4 regions of the Ectothiorhodospira shaposhnikovii genome follow, and region 3 is predicted to be linked to each of the others. Evidence: predicted binding sites of a transcription regulator. Region 3 holds the regulator's gene; each other region holds the start of a gene.
The links. Region 3 encodes FliA, which starts transcription of late flagellar genes. Its sites were predicted from a motif close to GCTAAAGTTNNNNNNNNNNCNGCCGATA; they were not measured.
Positions count from the first base shown of each region.

Region 1 (5,132 bases), 890 kb from region 3:
GGCCGTTTTTTTTCTGTCATATCGCTTTTAAAAGCTAAAGCAACCAGGCTCCGTGGGATGCATCTCATGATTGACCTGGTATAGCCCCCTTTATCAATGCTCAGCAGGCCTGGCAGAGGTTTTCAGGGGCTTGTAAGGGCATTTTCTTGCGCCTTTTGATGTGTGGGATTCGTGAGCTTGAAACTGTTCTGACGCCCTTTAAGACGCCTTTTTGAGAAACTGATCTGCGTCAGTAAAAGGTCCGTCGATCGCATTGTCGGTGCATGCCGGCGTTTGAGTGCGGATTTTTTAACTTCATGTTTTTAAAAGGGTAATGGTGGTTTTTTTAGGGCTTTTCGAAGGCTGTCGGGGTGTGGTGGGTCGCCTTGACATTTATGTCTGTCAACGTAGACTTACAACCATGCCGCAGCGGTATCCGAAGGTGCTTACTCTTCTTCGGTCAGCAAGGCAGAATATAAAACCCGATCAGGGAGACTTCAGTCGAAGTGTCTTGAGAAAAGTAAAGTAAAGAAAAGGACATGGAGACTGGGTGATTCAAGAGCACTTTGAGACAACCTTAACCGTTAGAATAAGCGGTGGTTGCAAACATCCTGGTCATCCATGATGGCCAAGGTTATAAACCAAGAGGGCAATATCAATGAGTGAATACAGACCGAGCAAGCCGAGCAATCCCAAAGACGATTGGAAGCTGTGGCTGGTGGTCAATCCCGGCACCTGGCTGATGCCGATCCTGATGGCTGTTCTCGTCGTGGCTCTGGCTGTGCACGCTTTCGTGTATGCCAATGACAACTACAACCCGCTGACCTTCGACGCCAGCGCTGTTGAAGCTTCTGAGTAACGAAAGGGGAATAGACCATGAATGACAGCATCTCCGGCCTGAGCGAAGAGCAAGCCAAGGAATTCCACGAGCAGTTCAAGACCACCTTCACCGTGTTCATGGTGATTGCTGCTGCTGCTCACTTCCTGGTGTTCCTGTGGAGACCCTTCTACTAAGAAGGTCTTGGCAGTTGCAGTATCAGCAGTGCAGGTAGAGGTGGCTTGAAAATACCCAAAAAGTATGTCGCATCGTGACTTTGCAGAGGCCGATGCCATACGGGCTTTCAGGCCCCTCTACCTTCCTTGTTTTCAGTACACATCCTTCTTCGTCTCTCTTTATCGCCTGTTGGCTTCTTGCCGCCCGCCTTTTGACCTTGACTTCCCCTATTGCCCGGGCGGATAAAAGGTCCTGTGTTCAGGTTCGCACTGCTGAACCCTTTCACGCTCCATGAATAGCAGGGTTCGCAGCAGTGCCTGCTCATCCGACTGGGAAAGATCATAAAATCTTCCGCCAACCAGCCTTGTGCCGGTTTCCTTGTCGTCGGAAGCAAAGCGGATCTGAATGCCACACTGGACAAGCTCGATGTCCGAAAAAGCGAGTTTGCTGAGGGTTAACAGATCCCTGGCGTGAATAGGGGTCTTGAGCGGGAACATGGCGCGCAGTCCTCCCAGCGATATATCCACCAGGTTGCCGGTGAACTGGCGTCCGTCCCTGTCCACCAGGGTGACGGGCGTGCCGGGTGAGTCATCAACGGGGGCACGGAAGTGGGCGCGTTTCTGCTCGCTGTCCAGTTCGGTGGGCATGGAGACCACATGGAAGGCTTCGCCATCGTGCTCTCCGGAGTGAAGCGCTTCGGCGCGAAAGTGCAGGCAGGACGCGTTGAGTACTGCATACATATGGATTTGCTGCCCTGCAGCCATGCGCAGATTGCCCTGATAAGGGGTCAGCTCGCTCAGGAAAAGCCATCCCCGTGACGGATCCATCCGGTTCAGGGTGCCATGGAAAAACTCCTGATCCTGGCCGAAGCGTATGCTGATGGAGGCGCGACGCGCTTCCAGGTCCCTGAGTAGAGCATTGATGCGCTCCTGCCGAGGGATATGTTCTCGCCGTGAGCCCGGCGGGGGACTGTGGGTGGTCGCCGATGTCTGATTGATGGGCTGATTCATGGGCCGGACCCTCCGCGCTCTATGACACCTCCAGGTATATGCTTTTTCTGGAGCCTATACTGAGGCTAGCACAGTCTGGGAAAGAATCAGCCCTTTCGTGCGCACGCAAGGGGGGCGGATGCCTGAGAGAGGTCAGGCCTTGGTGATGGTGCGGGACTTTCCCCCGGCGGAGGTGGGTTGCCCGCGGGGGCCGTACAACTCGGTGCGGGGGTCCTCGCCTCGCAGGATGTGCAGCGCCTGTTCCACATGGCGCCGCTTGGTTTCCACTACGCCGCCGTTGGCAAGATTCAGCTGACGGCAACGGGCCATGAGGTCCACCAGTCGATCCCATATCGGCGCCAGGACGCCCTCGGCATCCCAGTCGCGCAGGCAGCGGGCCATGCCCTGGGCATTGTTCTCATACCCCTCCCGCTTGAGCAGGGCACCCTGATCACGGGTCAGTTGCTCCAGTCGCTCAACCTGTTGCTGCTTTTGAGCGATGGCCAGGTTAAGGGTTTCCAGGTCCCGGGTGCTCAGGGCCTGTCCTTCCAGTTGCAGGGCATGTTCCAGGGCAGAGGCTTCCCGCACCGAATGGGTCAGGATCTGATCCAGTTGCTCCGGAAACGAGCGCATGTTCATGGCTAGAACAGGTCTTCAGTCTTCAGGATTTTGCTGGCCACGGACTCTGCGTTGATCTCATAGCGCCCTTCCTGGATGGCCTGACGGATAGCCGTCACCTTTTCCTGATCGACGGAGGGTTGTGCCCTGGCGTTCTGCTCCAGCGTGCTCAGGCGCCGGGCGGTTTCGGTCAGGGTGACCTTGTCGCCCACCGGACCGGAAAATCCCGTGCCACCGCCCGAGCGCGCGCCTTTGGCCACGTCGGAGGCACCACGGCTCTCCCCGGCGCTGCGCGGCTGAGTCTGGGTTAAATTCTTGATGTCGATGGACATATTGCGTTCCTCGCGTGCACTGAACGGCCACTTCTTAGAAATCGTATCGGCCGATTCGCGGGTTTCTTTAGGGGCAGTAGGGGCAGTCAGTGCAATTTGACTCACATATTAACACCCACCACCCCGGCTGACAGCACTCGACCTTCCACAATGCGCCGGGAGGACAGATTGCGAACCTGAACCCGGTCGCCATAGGCGCCGTCCGCGAGCGCCTGTCCCTCCATGCGCACGGAGATGGCGGTGTTTTGTGCCACCAGCATGACTTTCTGTCCTCGCTGCACCAGCCGCTGAGGTTCCACCATCTGGGGACTCAGGGCCGTACCGGCGGGCAGGGCCCGTCTGAGGACCATGTTGGTGACCGCCGTGGGTTCCGTGAGATACCCGCCGTGCATGCTGCCCAGGTCACGCAGTTCGAGCCGGATGTCACCCTCGGAGATCAGGGTGCCCCGGGGCAGGGCTCTTTCCAGAACCACGACCTCGCCACGGACGACAATCTGCATGGGTACGAAAAGGCTCCAGGGCGATGGAGTGGTGCAGCGAACGCCCACGGTGGTATGACCGGTCATCCTGGTGCCCGGCGGCAGAAAGGTTTCCAGTGGTCCATCGCAGGCCCTGAGTCGCAGACGCGGGTCCAGTGAACCCCGGTTGATACGTACGTCCACATACTCGCCGTGGTGGGCGCGTGCCTGTTGACCGAGAAATGTGCCGGCGGCCGTCAAAATGCTGTCGTGCGACTGCGTTTCGACCGCCATGAGATTGATGGGGGCGCAGATCAGCAAACTCGTGAAAAGACTCAGGCTGATCCCGTGGCGGCGCTTCCGGAAGTTGAAAAACATCGTGCTGCTACCTCGCTGGATGGTTCATCACCCATACCCGGGGGTATTTCAAGAAGCGCCGGATCTGTGGCGCATGATGTCCCTGGGGAGATAGTGTGCAAGATGAGGGCCAGAAAATTTTCAAGAAATCTTCGCCGTGGCCGATCATACTTCTGGATGAGAGGGTATGATCTGCAAACACCCGCGGGAGAGCCTGATGAGCAGCTTGCTGGATGACGTCGATCGTCGGACCCAGATGGTGGGGCAGAATCGTCTGGAACTGCTCCTCTTCACCCTGGGTAGCCGTCAGTTATTTGCCATCAATGTCTTCAAGGTGCGCGAGGTCATCACCTGTCCCGCCTTGAACCGGCTTCCCAGTGCCCACTCCATCATCCGCGGCGTGGCCACGTTGCGAGGCAAGACCGTGTCCGTGGTCGATCTGGCGCAAGCACTGGGCATGCCCCCCATTCCCTCCAGAGAGGGCGGTTCATTTGTCATTCTTACCGAGTTCAACCGTTCCGTACAGGGGCTTCTGGTGGCGTCGGTGGATCGCATCATCAATCTCAACTGGGATCAGATTCATCCACCTCCCCGGGGCACGCACAAGGACAGTTTCCTGACGGCCGTGACCCAGGTCGATAATCGTCTGGTGGAGATCATCGACGTGGAAAAGGTGCTGGAGATGATCACCGGTCCGGCAAGGGACGTCAGTGACTCGCTGCTGTCCAACATTCAGGAAGGGGGGAGGGTGCGTCGAGCCTTGGTCGCCGACGATTCGGCAGTGGCGCGCAGGCAGATCGTGCGTGCCCTGACCCAGATGGGCGTGGAATCCGTGGTGGTGAACGACGGCAGGCAGGCGCTGGACAAGTTACTGGAACTGGCTGCCCAAGGTCCCATCGAGCAGCAGATCGGGTTGGTAATCTCGGATATCGAGATGCCTGAGATGGATGGTTACACGCTGTCCTCCACCATCCGCAAGGAGCCGGCCCTGTCCCGTCTGCATGTGGTGCTGCATTCCTCCCTGAGTGGAACCTTCAACGAAACCCTGGTCCGCAGGGCGGGAGCAGACCGTTTTCTGCCCAAGTTCAGTCCGGATGAGCTGGCGGAGGTCGTGCTGGGATACCTTCAGGGGGATGATGCCGCTCAATGAGAACGTCACGGTCGGCAGGATCATGCCGCCCGGCGGTCATTGCGTGCCCCTTGAACGGTGGTTCGGCATACCCCCTTCGGGGGATCCCGAAGGTATACTGTGTACCATCCATATGCCGTTCGATGGTTTGTGTTCTATAACGAAAGATTGATCCATAACAGGAAACCACCTTGTCAGGCCCTATCGAATCTCAGGATTACGAGGATTTCAGGCTGTTTCTGGAGAAGTCCTGTGGACTGGTCCTGGGGGAAAACA
Region 1 is NZ_CP178333.1:1,028,059-1,033,190, forward strand. It holds gene pufA (light-harvesting antenna LH1, alpha subunit) at 638-838, shown strand; gene pufB (light-harvesting antenna LH1, beta subunit) at 856-993, shown strand; gene ACLF6L_RS04685 (flagellar brake protein) at 1,201-1,983, opposite strand; gene ACLF6L_RS04690 (flagella synthesis protein FlgN) at 2,116-2,601, opposite strand; gene flgM (flagellar biosynthesis anti-sigma factor FlgM) at 2,604-2,912, opposite strand; gene flgA (flagellar basal body P-ring formation chaperone FlgA) at 3,014-3,748, opposite strand; gene ACLF6L_RS04705 (chemotaxis protein) at 3,945-4,877, shown strand; gene ACLF6L_RS04710 (CheR family methyltransferase) at 5,048-5,132, shown strand, end outside.
Region 1: flgM (flagellar biosynthesis anti-sigma factor FlgM) is a predicted target of FliA. The motif match lies at 2,957-2,984, and genes of this name have one in related genera.

Region 2 (5,132 bases), 650 kb from region 3:
GGCGGATGACTGGGTGGTCAAGCTCACCGAGGTGGTGGCGGTGGACGTGGAGGACCGTCCCGGCGGCCTGGCCGAGGTGTTGCAGGCGGCCGGCAAGGCGGAACTCAAGATCGAGTACATGTACGCCTTCTCCCTGCGGCGCAACCACCGGGCCGCCCTGATCTTCCGCTTCGAGGAACCGGACCGGGCCATCGACGCCCTCTCGGCCGCCGGTTGCCATGTGATCGAAGCCGAAGCACTCTTCGCCGCGGTGGAATAAACAGGACGCTCACGGCCATGCCGCTGCCCTTCAAGGAACACCCCCTGCGCCATGCGGTCACCACCGAGCTGCATGCCCGTACCTTTGAGCCCATCAAGGCACCGGCCAGGGTCTCGCACCTGGCCTTCATCTGCGGGGAACGGGGCAGCGGCCGCAATACCGGGCACCTGATCAAGCTGCTGGAGTTCTTCGGTGCCCCGGTGCCGGAGTCCGTGGGTCAGTACCACGTGGCGGATCTGGGCGGCATCCGCCTGCACTGGGAGCGGCATACCGAGTTCGTCACCTATACCTTCACCGAGCCCGGACCTTACACGCACCCCTTTGACAACCCGGTCATCGAGCGGCTGCCGCCCCAGTGGCTGGCGGCCTCTCCGGGGGAGCTGGTCAGCGCCGTTTCCGTGGCGCTGGAGTCGAAGGACATGCCCGAACGCAGCCCGGCGGAGCTGTCCGAACTGTTCGGTCACAACATCATCATCGGCTCGGAAGTGGTGGGGGGACTGGGACGGGCCTGGTCGGATCTGCGCATCCACACCGACGGTTATGCCCGCATCCTGCTGCGCAACGAAGGCCTCACCGATGCCCAGGCCGGCCGCATGGTCAAGCGGGTACTGGAACTCAACGCCTACCGCTCCATGACCCTGCTGGCCCTGCCCGTGGCACGCAAGGTCAGCCGCACCCTGGACATGGCGGACCGACGTCTGGCGGAACTGGCCGCCGTCATGACGGAGCAACCCTCCCAGACCCCGGGCCAGCCGGTGGAAAGCCGACTGCTGGCGGAACTGACCGGCCTGGCGGCGGAAATCGAGTCGGCGGCGGCCCAGACCACCTTCCGCTTCGAGGCCTCCAAGGCCTATTACCGGGTGGTCAAGCAGCGTTTGGAACAATTGCGTCAACGGCGTATCGTCGGCCTGCAGACCTTCACCGAATTCCTGGATGCCCGGCTGGCGCCGGCGGTGGCCACCTGCGAATCCGTGGGCAGCCGGCAACGGGACCTGGCGGAGCGGGCGGCCCGTCTCACCGCCCTGCTGCGGGCTCGGGTGGAGGTGAGCCTGCAGGCCCAGAACCGCAACCTGCTCGAATCCATGGACCGCCGCGCCAAGCTGCAGCTACGGTTGCAGGAGACGGTGGAAGGCCTGTCGGTCATCGCCATCGGTTATTACGGCGTGGGCCTGGTGGGGTACCTGCTCAAGGGCCTGGAGTCCCAGGGTCTGCCCGTCAACGCCACCCTGGGCATGGGGATTGCCATGCCCATCGTGGTACTCAGTGCCTGGTTCTTCCTCAAACGGGTGAAGAAGCGCCTGATGCAGGGACACGGCGAATAGATCAGGTGAGGTATTTCTCCCGCAGGGCCACCTTGTTGGTCTTGCCCACGGAAGTCTTGTCCACCTGATCCACGAAGCGCACCTTGAGCAGGATGGACTCCTTGGGCAGCATGCCCTTGTCCACGAACTCACGGACATGGTGGGTCAGTTCGCGCTCACCCGGCTCGGTGCCGGCACGGGGCACCACCAGGGCCAGGGGGATCTCGCCCCAACGCGCCGCCGGCTGTCCGATGACCGCCACCTCGGAGACATCCGGGTGCTGCATGAGCACATCTTCCAGCTCCAGGGAACTGAGCCATTCCCCGCCCACCTTGATCACGTCCTTGGTGCGATCCGTGATGCGGATGCTGCCGGTATGGTCGCGGCAAGCCACGTCGTGGGTATGCAGCCAGCCACCGGCCCAAAGACGCTCGGATTGTTTTTCGTCCTTCAGGTACCCACGGGTCAGCCAGGGCGCACGGACCTGCACCTCGCCCGGGGCATGATCATCGGCCGTCACTTCCCTGCCCTCGGCATCCACCACGCGCAAGGCCACCAGCGGCAGCGGACGGCCGGTGCGGACCCGGCGCTCGATCTGTTCGTCCATCGGCAATGCCAGTTCGTCATCGCTCAGTTGGGACAGGGTGAGGATGGGACAGGTCTCGGACATGCCGTAACCGGTATAGATGTCCACGCCACGGCCCATGGCCTGACGGCACAGGGCCTTGGGCAGGCTGGAACCGCCGATCAGCACCTTCCAGCGCGAGAGGTCACAGTCCGCATTCTTCGCATCGTTGAGCAGCATGTGCAGAATGGTGGGCACGCAATGGCTGAAGGTGACCCCTTCCGTCTCGATGAGCCGGGCCAGCTGGTGAGGGATGTACTTGCCCGGATAGACCTGCTTCACCCCCAGCAGGGTGGCCATGTAGGGGATGCCCCAGGCATGGACATGGAACATGGGTGTGATGGGCATGTAGACGTCTTCCCGGTGAAAACGCCCCTGGGTGCCGTTGGAGGCCAGAGTCAGCAGGCTGGTCAGCGTATGCAGCACCAGCTGGCGATGGCTGAAATACACCCCCTTGGGCAGACCCGTGGTACCGGTGGTGTAGAAACAGGTAGCCCGGGTGTTCTCGTCCAGGTCAGGGAAGGTCTCCAGGGGCTGTGCCGCCTGCAGCAGCTGCTCGTACTCACCCACGAAATTCAGTCCCGCCGGATCGACCCGATCGTCGCTTTCGTCGGAGGTTTCATCCGTCAGCCGGATGAACTTCCGCACCGATTCGATCCGGCCGCGGATCGGGGCCAGCAAGGGGATGAACTCGTCGTGGACCAGGATCAGATCATCCTCGGCGTGGCTGATGGTATAGACCAGCTGTTCGCTGGACAGTCGCACGTTGATGGTGTGCAACACGGCCCCGATCATGGGCACGGCAAAGTAGCACTCCAGGTAACGATGGCTGTCGTAGTCCATTACCGCCACGGTATCCCCCGGCTCGACGCCCTGGGCTTTGAGCATGGCCGCCAGCCGGGCGACCCGCTGCCGAAACTCCGCATAACTGAAACGATGCTCGCCCTTGTAGACGATCTCTTGCGCCGGATCGTAATGGACGGGAGAAAACAGCAGGTGCTTGATCAGCAGCGCAGGCAGGGAACCCATGGGCATGGCATGAAATCTCCTTGTGGGCAACGTTGCCTGAGACTATACAGGATGCATCCGCACCGATTGTCGGACATTCTCTGCCGGTAATGGGGCTCAATGACAAAACTCAAAACCTGATCGCCCGATACGGCGCACAATAAGCCGTCGTACAGTCCACATTAGCCTTCCCGACAGGATGTTTCCAAGGATCGGCCCGATGTGTCACCACGGGACGAGTACTGTCGATCCGGAAAAATGCCTTGCCGCGCGACTCTGCCGGCAACAGGCCATCAACTTCTTGCCAACGCGGCCGATATCTACTCCATGCAGGGGCTGTTCAGGGCAGTGCCGCAATGATCAATGGGTATCCTGGGGAACCAACATGCAGCGTATCAATGACTTGCCGATCTGGGTCCGCCTGGTGGGGGCCATGTGGCTCATCCTGGTGCTGGCCTGGGGCGGCATGACCTTCTGGACGGTCCAGGAACAGCGGCAAACGGCCGTTCGTCAGGCAGAGTCTTTTTCCGAGACCCTGCATGAGATCACCATGGCCGGCCTGACCACGATGATGATCACCGGCACCATCAATCGGCGTGCCGAATTCCTCGACCAGATCATCGAACTCCAGAACGTCCACGATCTCAGGGTGCTGCGCGGTGATAACGTCTCCCGCCAGTACGGTCCCGGCGGCGAGCATGAAAGACCCCGGGATGCCATCGAGCGCAACGTGCTGGAAACCGGAGAGCCCTACATTGCCCTTTCCGAAGATCGCTCCACCCTGCGGGCGGTCATGCCGGTGAAGAATTCACGCCAGTATCTGGGCAAGAACTGCACCTTGTGTCACGCGGTGGCGCCGGAGGGCGCGGTGCTGGGCGGGGTGAGCCTGCAGATCAGCCTTGAGGATGTCAATACCGCCTCGCGTCGGTTCGGCTTCAACTTCCTTGCCGTGGCCACCCTGATCAGTTTGCCGGTGCTGCTGTTCCTGTTCCTGTTCACCCGCCGCTTCGTCACCAACCCCCTGCATGAAATGACCCGCGGGCTGCAGGGCATCGCCCAGGGCGACGGCGACCTGTCCCATCGTCTGCCCATCCACGGCAAGGACGAGATCGGCCAGGCCGCACAGGCCTTCAACGCCATGATGGACAATTTCCGCGACCTGATCAGCCGGGTCCTGCAATCCACCAGTCAACTGGCCAGGGCCGCCAGTGATCTGGCCTCGGTCACCGAGCGCACCAACGACGGCGTCTCCCGCCAGCGCAGCGAGATCGATCAGCTGGCCACCGCCATGAACGAGATGAACAGTACCGCCCATGAGGTGGCGCGCAACGCCCAGCAAAGCTCGGATTCCACCCGGCAGGCGGAAGAGGCGGCCCAGGAAGGCAAGCATATTGTCTCCGGCACCATGAAGCGCATCGAGCAGTTGGCCAAGGAAGTGCAGAAGGCGGCCGATGTCATCCGTGAACTGGACAACGGCAGCGAGGAGATCGGCAAGGTGCTGGACGTGATCCGGGGCATTGCCGAACAGACCAACCTGCTGGCGCTCAATGCCGCCATCGAGGCGGCCCGTGCCGGCGAGGCCGGTCGCGGCTTCGCCGTGGTGGCCGACGAGGTCCGCTCCCTGGCCAACCGCACCCAGAGTTCGACCCAGGAGATTCAGGCCATGATCGAACGGCTGCAGCAGGCCAGTCGTCGCGCGGTGACGGCCATGGACGAAAGCCGGCAGTCGGCCCAGGCCAGCCGCGACAGCGCCGCCCAGGCGGATGCCTCGCTGGATGCCATTACCCTGGCGGTCACCACCATCAGCGACGTGAACGCCCAGGTGGCCAGTGCCGCCGAGGAGCAAAGCGCCGTGGCCGAGGAGATGAACCGCAATGTGACCAGCATTTCCGATGCGGCCGAACTCAACGCCCAGGGCGCGGAGGAAACCACCCTCGCC
Region 2 is NZ_CP178333.1:2,564,014-2,569,145, forward strand. It holds gene ACLF6L_RS11665 (ACT domain-containing protein) at 1-259, shown strand, start outside; gene ACLF6L_RS11670 (DUF3422 family protein) at 277-1,581, shown strand; gene ACLF6L_RS11675 (fatty acid--CoA ligase) at 1,583-3,220, opposite strand; gene ACLF6L_RS11680 (methyl-accepting chemotaxis protein) at 3,579-5,132, shown strand, end outside.
Region 2: ACLF6L_RS11680 (methyl-accepting chemotaxis protein) is a predicted target of FliA. The motif match lies at 3,485-3,512, and genes of this name have one in related genera.

Region 3 (5,132 bases):
ATCGGTGTCCTCCCCCCACAGTTCCAGATTGACCTCCTTTTTCAGGCTGCGGGCCAGATCCCGGACCACCCGGGGAAAACGCCCGAACACCTTCTTGATCGGCTGCATCCGGGTCTTCATCACCGCGGCCTGCAGATCCGCCGTGACCACGTCCAGGTTGGTCACGGCCTTGGATACCTGTTCATCCCGCATCCGGGAGCGCAGGGTCGCCAGGCGGTTGCGCACCAGCACCAGTTCCCCCACCAGATTCATGATGTCATCCAGACGCTTGGTATCCACCCGGACCGAGGTATCAGCCAGAGCGGCGGGCTTGGCTCCCTTGTCGACACCACCGACCGGCGTCTCCGTCGGCGGCGCAGGCCTGGCAGCGGACGGCGCCGGAGCGGCGGGTGTCACGGGTTTGGGCGCCGCCCCCTTGCCATGGAGATTATCCAGCAGGTTTTCAAACTCATCATCGGTGATGATGTCCCCCGCCCCCTGGGAGGATGCCGGCTGGGCAGAGGCCGCCCCCGGCTTTCTGCCCTGCAGCGCATCCAGGAGTTGGTCAAACTCTTCATCACTGATGGTGTCACCCTCGGCCCGATGCGTGCCGGCGGACATCGGCGATGGTACGGCGGCGGCGGGCGACGGTTGCGGGCCGCCATTCTGCTTCTGATCCTGCAGAGCGTCCAAAAGGGCTTCAAACTCATCATCCGTAATGTCCCCCTGCAACTCCCCCGATGCCGATGCCGGTGCGGGCGGAGGCTCGGGTGCCGCGGGGATCGCTGGAGGGGGCGGCGGTGCCGATGCCTCCTCTTCTCCCTCGGGTAGCGTCAGGGGTTCCAAGGCAGCCATCAGCGGGTCCGGCGCGGGCGCCGGCTGCGTGCCGGAACGCACCTCGTCGAACATCCGATTCAGCACATCAACCACCTGAAGGATGATATCCATCAGGTTGCTGTCCACATGGCGCTGGCCCTGGCGCAGCAGGTTGAAGACATCCTCGGCGCGATGGCAGATCTTGACCAGGTTGTCCAGACTCAGGAACCCGGCTCCGCCCTTGATGGTGTGAAAGCTGCGAAAGACCGCATTGAGCAGGTCCTTGTCATCGGGGGTCTGTTCCAGCTGCACCAGCTGCTCACTGAGACCCTCCAGCAATTCGCCGGCCTCAACCAGAAAGTCCTGCAGGATTTCGTCGTCGGTATCCAGACTCATGTCCGTCTCTCACGCCCGGTGCAAACGCACCCTGATATTCCGGTTTGGCGGCCGGAGCGGCGAAATCTGAAACCGGCGGGTGCTCCGATGACAGGCCCGGCCTTAAAATCCAAGACTGGACAACAGGTCATCCACATCATCCTGGCTTTTCACCACGTCACCATGATCCGAGGTCCCCTTGACCGCGGGACCCGTCGGCTGAACCCCCGCGTCCCTGTCCTTGCCCTCCGGCGTGGACAGGCGCTTGCCGGAAATCCGCACCAGCCCCACCAGGTTATCCTCCAGATCCTGCACCAGGGTCATGACGCGACGAATGACCTGCCCCGTCAGATCCTGGAAATCCTGGGCCATCAGCACTTCCGACAGCTGACTGCGCAGGGTTTCCGCGTCCCGTTCCGTATCCTGGAGAAAGTCGGCCAGGGCCTGACTCACCGATCGGAACTCGTCCACGGTCATTTCCCGCTGGCGAAAACGGGCCCAGTCGGCCCCGAGTATCCGTGCCCGATTTGCCAGTGCCTCGGAAACCGGCAATGCCGCCTCCACGGCATTGAGGGTGCGATGGGCCGCCTGATCGGTCATGGCAACCACGTAGTTGAGGCGTTCCTTGGCATCGGGAATATCCTGGTGTGTCAGCTCGGAGAGCCGGGAATCCAGACGGAAACTGTTCAGAGCCTCGTGCAGATCACGGGTCAGCTTGCCCAGCTCCTGGAACAGCAGGCTCTCGTGCATGCGACCCATTTCCTCGATGAGACGCCCCGCCCCTTCCTCGTCCCCCGACTCCATGAGCGTGACCAGCTCCCGGGCGCGTTCCAGCTGCTGCTGTCTGAACAGGGCTTCTTTGCTGTCTTCCTGGTTCTCCATGACGTTGTTCACCCTTTTTCCTGAAGCCGCTCGAAGATCTTGTTGATCTTCTCCTTCAGGGTTTCCGCGGTGAAAGGCTTGACGATATAGCCATTGACGCCGGCCTGGGCCGCTTCAACAATCTGCTCTCGCTTGGCTTCCGCCGTCACCATCAGGACGGGCATGTCCTTGAGGCGGGGATCGGCACGCACAGCCCGCAGCAGATCAATGCCGGGCATGCCGGGCATGTTCCAGTCGGTGACCAGGAAGTCATAGTTACCGTTCTGCAGCATGGGCAGCGCAGTGCTGCCGTCATCAGCCTCGGCGGTATTGTTGTATCCAAGATCCCGCAGCAAATTCTTGATAATGCGGCGCATCGTGGAAAAATCATCCACGATGAGGATCTTCATGTTCTTGTCCACAATAACCTCCCGATTAAACACGCACCGAAGCGAGATCCCCGAACGGGGCGCTCCGGCATTCTGAAATCAAATTCTGCCGGCAAGCGGGGAATCAGACCCGCTCACCGTCGGCCACCCAGTCGGCCATGCGGGCCCGGAGACGAACCAGCGCCTGACCATGGATCTGACACACCCGGGACTCACTGACACCGAGCACTTCACCGATCTCCCGCAGGTTCAGTTCGTCATCATAATACAGCGAGAGGATCAAACGCTCCCGTTCGGGCAAGGCATTGACATGCTCGGCCAGGGCTGTCTGAAAATCCATTCGGGTGATGGACTCCAGGGGCGTCTGCCCCTGGGCCGGGAGGAAATTGTCCACATCGCCATCCCCGTCGCAAAGATCATCAAAACCCAGCACCCGGCTGCCGGCGGCATCCCGCAGCATGTCGTGGTAGGTGTCCAGGTCCACGCCCAGGGCAGCCGCGATTTCCGCACCGCTTGCCTCGCGCCCTTCCCGGTTTTCAATTTCCCGGATCACCTCGCTGATGCGCCGGGCATTGCGATGCACGGAGCGGGGGGTCCAGTCACTGCGACGGACCTCGTCCAGCATGGCACCTCGGATCCGGATGCCGGCATAGGTCTCGAAACTGGCCCCCTGGGAAGGGTCATAATGACGGGCAGCCTCCAGCAGACCGATGACCCCGGACTGGATCAGGTCTTCCACCTGCACATTGGCAGGCAGGCGGGCGAGCAGATGGTAAGCGATTCGCTTGACCAAGGCGACATGCTCATCCACCAGTCGAGTATGATCTGACTCTGCGCTGGCATACATGGCTATGGCACTGATGTGACTGGCTCCAGGTCGTTTCGACCACTGTTGATCAACCTTTCCACAAAAAATTCGATCCCGCCCCGGGTGTTGCGGGGCATGGGCCATTGATCGACGCGACCGGCAATGGTGCGAAAGGCACGGGCGGCAGGGCTGGAGGGATAGGCCTCCAGCACAGTCTGCCGACGCTGCACGGCCTTGCGCAACAGGTCGTCATGAGGAATGGCGCCGACGTAATCAAGGATCACGTCCTCCAGAAAACGGTCACAGACGGACACCAGCTTGCGAAACAGGGCCCTGCCCTCATCCTCATTGTCGTTACGGACCATGTTGGCGAGGATGCGAAACCGCATCAGGCCATGATCCCGGTGCAGCACCTTGATCAGGGCATAGGCATCGGTGATGGAGGCCGGCTCGTCGCACACCACCACCAGCACCTCCTGAGCCGCCCGGCAGAACCGGGTCACGCTGTCATGCAGGCCTGCCGCGGTATCCACCACCAGTACATCCAAGGGGTGAGACAGGGCGCTGAAGGCACGAATGATACCGACATGCTGTGCCGGTTCCAGATCCGCCATGCGGGCAATGCCCGAGGCCGCCGGCACGATCAGCATGCCGGCGGGGCCTTCCAGCAACACCTCTTCCAGCGTCTTTTCGCCGTTGAGGACATGGTACAGGTTGGCCTTGGGCTGCAACCCCAACAACACGTCCACGTTGGCCAACCCCAGATCCGCATCCAGCAGCATGACCCGCTTGCCGCCCTGGGCCAGGGCCGCGGACAGGTTCACCGACACATTGGTCTTGCCCACCCCGCCCTTGCCGCTGGACACCGCCAGCACGCGCACCGGGGACACCGCTCCCGCCGGCGGGGATAACCGGGCCATATTGGGCTCACTGGCTGGAGGCATGGACATACCTGGCATTGGGCTGGTTGATGGGCTCGCGGAACATGGGAGAAACCACCTGGGCCTGACGGGCATCCGCCCGCTCGCCACCGGCATCCGCCATCCTGGCGGCGGTGGCCACCAGTCGGGCGGCACGGGCCGGACGCAAATCATCGGGGATGCGCTGGCCTTCGCTGACGAAGGTCAGCGGCAGGCCTGCCCGGATCAGGGTCGACAGGGCCTCGCCCAACGAAGCGGCTTCATCCACCTTGGTCAGTACGCACCCCTCCGGCTGCAATCGGGCAAAGGATTTCACGGTCTCCGTCATCACGGCCTTCTGCACATTGGCGGCCATCACCAACAGGGTCCTGGCGGAAGGCAGTGCCGTCAGGGATTCCAGTTCGGCCAGCAGCTTCATGTCCCGCTGATTGGTACCCGCCGTATCAATGATGACCAGCCGCTTGGATTTCAACCCCTCTAGCATATCGCCCAGCTGGCGTGCTGTCTGCGCCAGATAGACGGGAACCTCAAGGATCTGACCAAAGGTCTGCAACTGTCGATGAGCGCCGATGCGGTAGGCGTCCGTGGTGATCAGGGCCACCGAGTCATGGCCGTGCCTGAGGCTCTGCAACGCCGCCAGCTTGGCCACCGTCGTGGTCTTGCCCACGCCGCTCGGCCCCACCAGGGTGATGATGCCGGCCTGATCCAGGATACCGTCCGGAGTGACCGCCAGGCGACCGGACAGCTGGGTCAGGGCCTCCTGCCAGGCCTCCGCGGGGTCCTCGGGATGACTGACGGCCAGGGCAATCTCCTTGGCCAGCTCCGGCTCCAACCCCATGCGCTGTAACCGGGCCACCACGCCGGCCCGACCCGGATCACGGCGCATGAACTCCTGGCCCGCCAGACTGGCAAGCTGGTCCTGCAGCATGGCGCGCAACCCTTGAATTTCTTTCTGCATGGCCAGCAGCGTGGGCTCCTGGGACC
Region 3 is NZ_CP178333.1:1,916,336-1,921,467, forward strand. It holds gene ACLF6L_RS08735 (chemotaxis protein CheA) at 1-1,191, opposite strand, end outside; gene ACLF6L_RS08740 (protein phosphatase CheZ) at 1,294-2,052, opposite strand; gene cheY (chemotaxis response regulator CheY) at 2,061-2,453, opposite strand; gene ACLF6L_RS08750 (RNA polymerase sigma factor FliA) at 2,545-3,267, opposite strand; gene ACLF6L_RS08755 (MinD/ParA family protein) at 3,270-4,172, opposite strand; gene flhF (flagellar biosynthesis protein FlhF) at 4,156-5,132, opposite strand, start outside.

Region 4 (5,132 bases), 200 kb from region 3:
TCCCTGGCGTACTGACCCTGGTCTTGTCGGTCGTGTGGCTGACGGCCTGCAGTCCCGGACCCGGTGTGCCCGAGGCGCAGCCCCTGGATGCCATGACCCTGCTGGGCGGCGACCTGGATGAGGGCTTTGAACGCGCCATCAAGCCCCGGACCTTCCTCTTTCCCGAGGATCACGGCCCCCATCCCGGGTTTCGCAACGAGTGGTGGTATATCACCGGCAACCTGGACGACGAGGCGGGGCGTCGGTTCGGCTATCAGATCACCTTCTTCCGGGTAAGCCTGACACCGACGGTCCCGGAATCCGCCTCGGCCTGGGCCACCAACCAGGTCTGGATGGCCCATCTGGCGGTCACGGACGTGGCGGGTATCGGGCATCGCGCCTTCGAGCGGTTTTCCCGGGGCGCCATGGGGCTGGCCGGGGCACGGTTGGACCCATTCCGGGTCTGGCTGGATGATTGGGTGCTGGCATCCGATGGGGGCAATGACTTTCCCTGGCGGCTGACGGCCTCATCCGGCGACATCGAGCTTGAGCTTAGGCTGATGCCGCAAAAGCCCCATGTCCTGCAGGGGGACCGGGGCCTGAGCCGCAAGTCCGCGGCACCGGGCAATGCCTCTTACTACTATTCCTTCACCCGTCTGCGGACCGAGGGGGTGATTCGTATCCAGGGACGCGAACATGGGGTGTCCGGCCTGTCCTGGATGGACCGGGAGTGGAGCACCAGCGCGCTGGAGGAGGGGCAGGTGGGGTGGGACTGGTTTTCCCTGCAGCTGGCGGACGGGCATGACGTGATGTACTACCGGTTCCGGCGGGAAGACGGTAGCGAGGATCCCTTCAGCAAGGGATTGTGGGTGACGCCGGAGGGAGAATCCGCGGTGATCGGAGTCGATCAGGCCCGTCTGGAAGTGCTGGAACGCTGGACCGGACCGACGGGGCATCGCTACCCGGTGGCCTGGCGCTTGCATCTGCCGGTGCAGGGGCGGGTCATGGAGATCCGGGCGGTGCGTCCGGATCAGGAGATGGATCTTTCGGTGCGTTACTGGGAAGGGGCGGTGGATGTGCTGGAGGCAGGCGAGGTGACCGGACGGGGCTATGTGGAGCTGACGGGGTATTGAAGCATTTCAGCCGCTGTTTTTGGTATGGTCGGCTGTGTCGACTGCCATCGGGAGGTTTCATGGATAAGGGGTATACAAGACATTACGGCAAGATCATCCGGATCTGGGATCTGCCCACTCGGCTCTTTCACTGGTCCCTGGTGATCCTGCTGTTCGGGCTGTGGTACACCAGCCGGGACGTGATGACCCTGCATTGGCACATGTGGCTGGGATACGCACTGATCGCCCTGCTGCTGTTCCGGATCCTCTGGGGGGTGATGGGGACCCGGTCGGTACGCTTCTCGGATTTTCTCGCCGGTCCGGTGACGGTGTTCCAGTATTTCAAGGGCCTGTTCACCGGCGATGGCCATCGGCATCCCGGTCACAATCCCATGGGGGGCTGGGCGGTGATGATCATGCTGGGCCTTTTGATGTTCCAGTCCTTCACCGGTCTGTTTGCCAATGATCAGATCTTCAACCGGGGACCCTTCGCCCGCATGGTGTCTTCGTCCACCAGTGACTGGCTGACCGGCCTGCACAAGCTCAACTTCGACCTGATCCTGATCATGGTGGGCATCCATGTCACGGCCGTGCTGCTGTACTGGCTGCTGAAGCGGGATAACCTGATCCTGCCCATGATCACCGGGCGCAAGCGGGTGACCTGGTACGGGGCCGAGGATGTGAAGTTTGCCAACGTGTGGTGGGCGGTGCTGCTGCTGGCGGTCTGTTCCGCTCTGGTGTGGGCGGGGATCACCTACATTCCCTGATGCCGGAGGGTTTCCCCTCAGGCATGGGCAGGGGGGCGGCCCCCCTGCCTCCCGATCAGCGGCGGGAAATCCGGAAATCGTCGTGACAGGTCCGGCAGGCCTGACCCAGACGACCGATCTCCATGCGGATCTCGCGCTCGCCGGCATCACTGTTCACCACCTCCAGCAGACGGGCGGCCTGAGCCTCGAAATTGCGGGCCAGCTCATCGAAGCGGGCGCGGTTGGTCCAGACTTCCGGCTTGGAGGCGGTGTCACCCAGATCGGAACCGTCCACATAACCCTGCCAGGGCAGATCGGCGGTGCGGGCCATCTGTTCGGCATGCTTGGCCAGGACCTCGCGGTCAAAGGGTCTGTCGCCCTGGGCCATGGCGCCCATGGGACCCATGTTCCACTTGAAGACCTGGAACACGGCCTTGCGATACTCGATGGCATCATCCGCTTCCACGGCCCATGCGGTGCCCGCGGCCAAAGTCAGGACCAGTCCGGCAATCAGTGCCCTTGCTGTGGTCTTCATGGTGTCGTACCTCCGGTGTGACTGAGTATGGAGGCGCAAGTGTATCAATTCCTTCTAAGCATGTAATGGCCGCTTCGATAGAACCACAAGGGCATGTTCAAGGATCCACCTTGCCTGCCGAAAACATCGGCAAGGGTTATAAAGGTTAGACGTGGGAGGTGTCTTCATATTCCTCCGATCCGATACTGCTCCGTGTCGGTGGCCAATTCAGGAGAAATTTCATGGGAATCAGTCTTACCATCCGTCAGCGCTTGATTCTGATGATATCGGCAGCCTTGCTGTTGATGTCCGGCATCGCCTTCATGGGATGGACCGGCCTTTCCCAGGCGGAGCGCCAGCTCAAAACCGTCTATGACGACAGGCTGGTGCCCATGGGTCAACTGGGTCGGATCAGCGAATTGCTCATGGATTCCCGGATGAGGTTGCGCATGGCAGTGAGTGATCCCAGTCAGAGCGTGATCGAGGGTGCCTTGCAACGGGTGCGGGAGAACAGGCAGACCATGGAGCGTATCTGGGCGGATTACATGCAGACCTTTCTCACGCCCAGGGAAGCCCAGCTGGCCTCAAGTTTCGAACGTCAATGGGCCGACCTGGATCGACGGGGGTTGAACCGGGTCGTTGAGGCGTTGGAGGTGTGGGATTGGGACGGGGCGGAGCGTCTGCTGCAAGGCGAGGTGGCCCAGACCTATCAGCAAGCCAGCGACGGCCTCAGGGCATTGATGGATCTTCAGCTGGAGGTGGCCCAGCAGGTCTATGAGGATGCCCTGGTCCTACATGTTCGTATCCGCAACGGCATGATCCTGTTACTTCTGCTGGCCTTTTCCGTCACGGTTGCAGGGGGAGTATTGCTGCTCGGTCGCATGACTTCCACCGTGAATCAGCTGGTGACGGCCAGCGTCCAGATGGCAGACGGCGATCTCAGGGTGGTTGTCACCGAAAGCGGGAATGATGAGCTGACCCGGGTGGCCCAGGCTTTCAATCGCATGGGCGACAGCTTCCGCACCATTCTCGGTCAGGTTAATGGGGCAACGGCGCAGCTGGCGGCCGCCTCTGAACAGCTCTCCGCAGTGACGGATCAGACCTTGCGTCGCGTCGGTGAGCAGCAGTCCCAGACGGAACTGGTGGCCACAGCCATGAACGAGATGACGGCCACCGTGGTCGAGGTCGCCCGTAGTGCCTCGGAGGCATCGGCGGCCGCGGCGAAGGCCAACGACGAATCCCGCGAATCCCAGGCCATCTCGACCCAGGCCATCCAGGCCATCCAGGACCTGGCCGGCGAGATCAGCCGCGCCGCCGACGTGATCCAGAAGCTGGAGGCGGACAGCGAGAAGATCGGGGCGGTGCTGGACGTCATCCAGGGCATTGCCGAGCAGACCAACCTGCTGGCCCTGAACGCGGCCATCGAGGCCGCCCGGGCCGGGGAGCAGGGACGCGGGTTTGCGGTGGTGGCGGACGAGGTGCGCACCCTGGCCAGCCGGACCCAGACCTCCACCCGGGAGATCGAATCCATGATCAAGACGCTGCAGGATGGCGCCAGGGCCGCCGTGCAGGTGATGCAGTCGGGCCGCAAGCGGGCGGAGGACACCTCGGCCGGAGCCGGCGAGGCGGACAAGTCCCTGCGCACCATCGTCGCCGCGGTGGGCACCATCACCGACATGAGCAGCCAGATCGCCAGCGCGGCGGAGGAGCAGAGCGCCGTGGCCGAGGACATCAACCAGAATGTGGTGCGCATCAGCGAGAGCGGTCATGACGTCTCCTCCGGGGCCCAGGAAACCGCCCAGGCTGCCCATGATCTGGCCCGTCTGGCGGCCGAACTCAGGAGTTCGGTGGAGCGATTCAGGATTTAGCCGTGGCTGTATTCCGACCGCGCAACTGGGTATGCTTGCGGGATGAACATACGCTGCATCACCTTCGACCTGGATGACACCCTGTGGGACTGTGCCCCGGTGATCCAGAACGCGGAACGGGTCTTTCATGACTGGCTCGGGGTCCACTATCCACGCATTGCCGAGCGTCATGGCCTGGAGGACATGATCCGTCACCGTCAGGCCTGGTTTGCCGAGCGCCGGCACCTGCACTACGACATGACCCGGCTGCGCAAGCACTGGTTGCGCAGCCTGGCGGCCCAGTCGGGCTATGGGGACGAACTGGTGGAACCGGCGTTCCGGGTGTTCTGGGAGGCCCGCAACCAGGTTTCCCTCTACGATGACGTGCTGGAGACCCTGGATCGTCTGCGGGGGCATTTCCGCATCGGCGCCATCACCAACGGCAATGCCTGCGTGCATCACATCGGCATCGGTGATCGGTTCGATTTCGTGATCACCTCCGCCGCCGCCGGGGCCGCCAAGCCATCGGCGCGGATTTTCACCGCCGCCCTGGACGAGGCCGGCGTGGCCGCGTCCGAGACCCTGCACGTGGGAGATGACGCGGAGCGGGATGTGCGTGGCGCGGCCCGGGTGGGGATGCGCACCGCCTGGGTCAATCCCCGTTCCCTGGCCTGGGAGAGCGGCGGCTCGCCACCGGATCTGACCCTGCGGTCGGTGTCGGAACTGCCGGCCCGGCTGTTGCCTCGCTGAGGCGTCCGGCTATTCCAGCACCGCCTCCAGCACCGTCCATACCGTGTCCAGCATGATCGGCTGGGCTTCGGCGGTGGGGTGGATGCCGTCCGCCTGCATCAGGTCCGGCTCCAGGGCCACCCCCTCCAGCAGGAACGGCACCAGCGGAACCTGATATTCCTCGGCCAGTTCATGGTAGATCCGG
Region 4 is NZ_CP178333.1:1,715,987-1,721,118, reverse strand. It holds gene ACLF6L_RS07870 (lipocalin-like domain-containing protein) at 12-1,112, shown strand; gene ACLF6L_RS07865 (cytochrome b/b6 domain-containing protein) at 1,172-1,858, shown strand; gene ACLF6L_RS07860 (c-type cytochrome) at 1,914-2,372, opposite strand; gene ACLF6L_RS07855 (methyl-accepting chemotaxis protein) at 2,594-4,219, shown strand; gene ACLF6L_RS07850 (HAD family hydrolase) at 4,262-4,948, shown strand; gene ACLF6L_RS07845 (arylesterase) at 4,958-5,132, opposite strand, start outside.
Region 4: ACLF6L_RS07855 (methyl-accepting chemotaxis protein) is a predicted target of FliA. The motif match lies at 2,468-2,495, and genes of this name have one in related genera.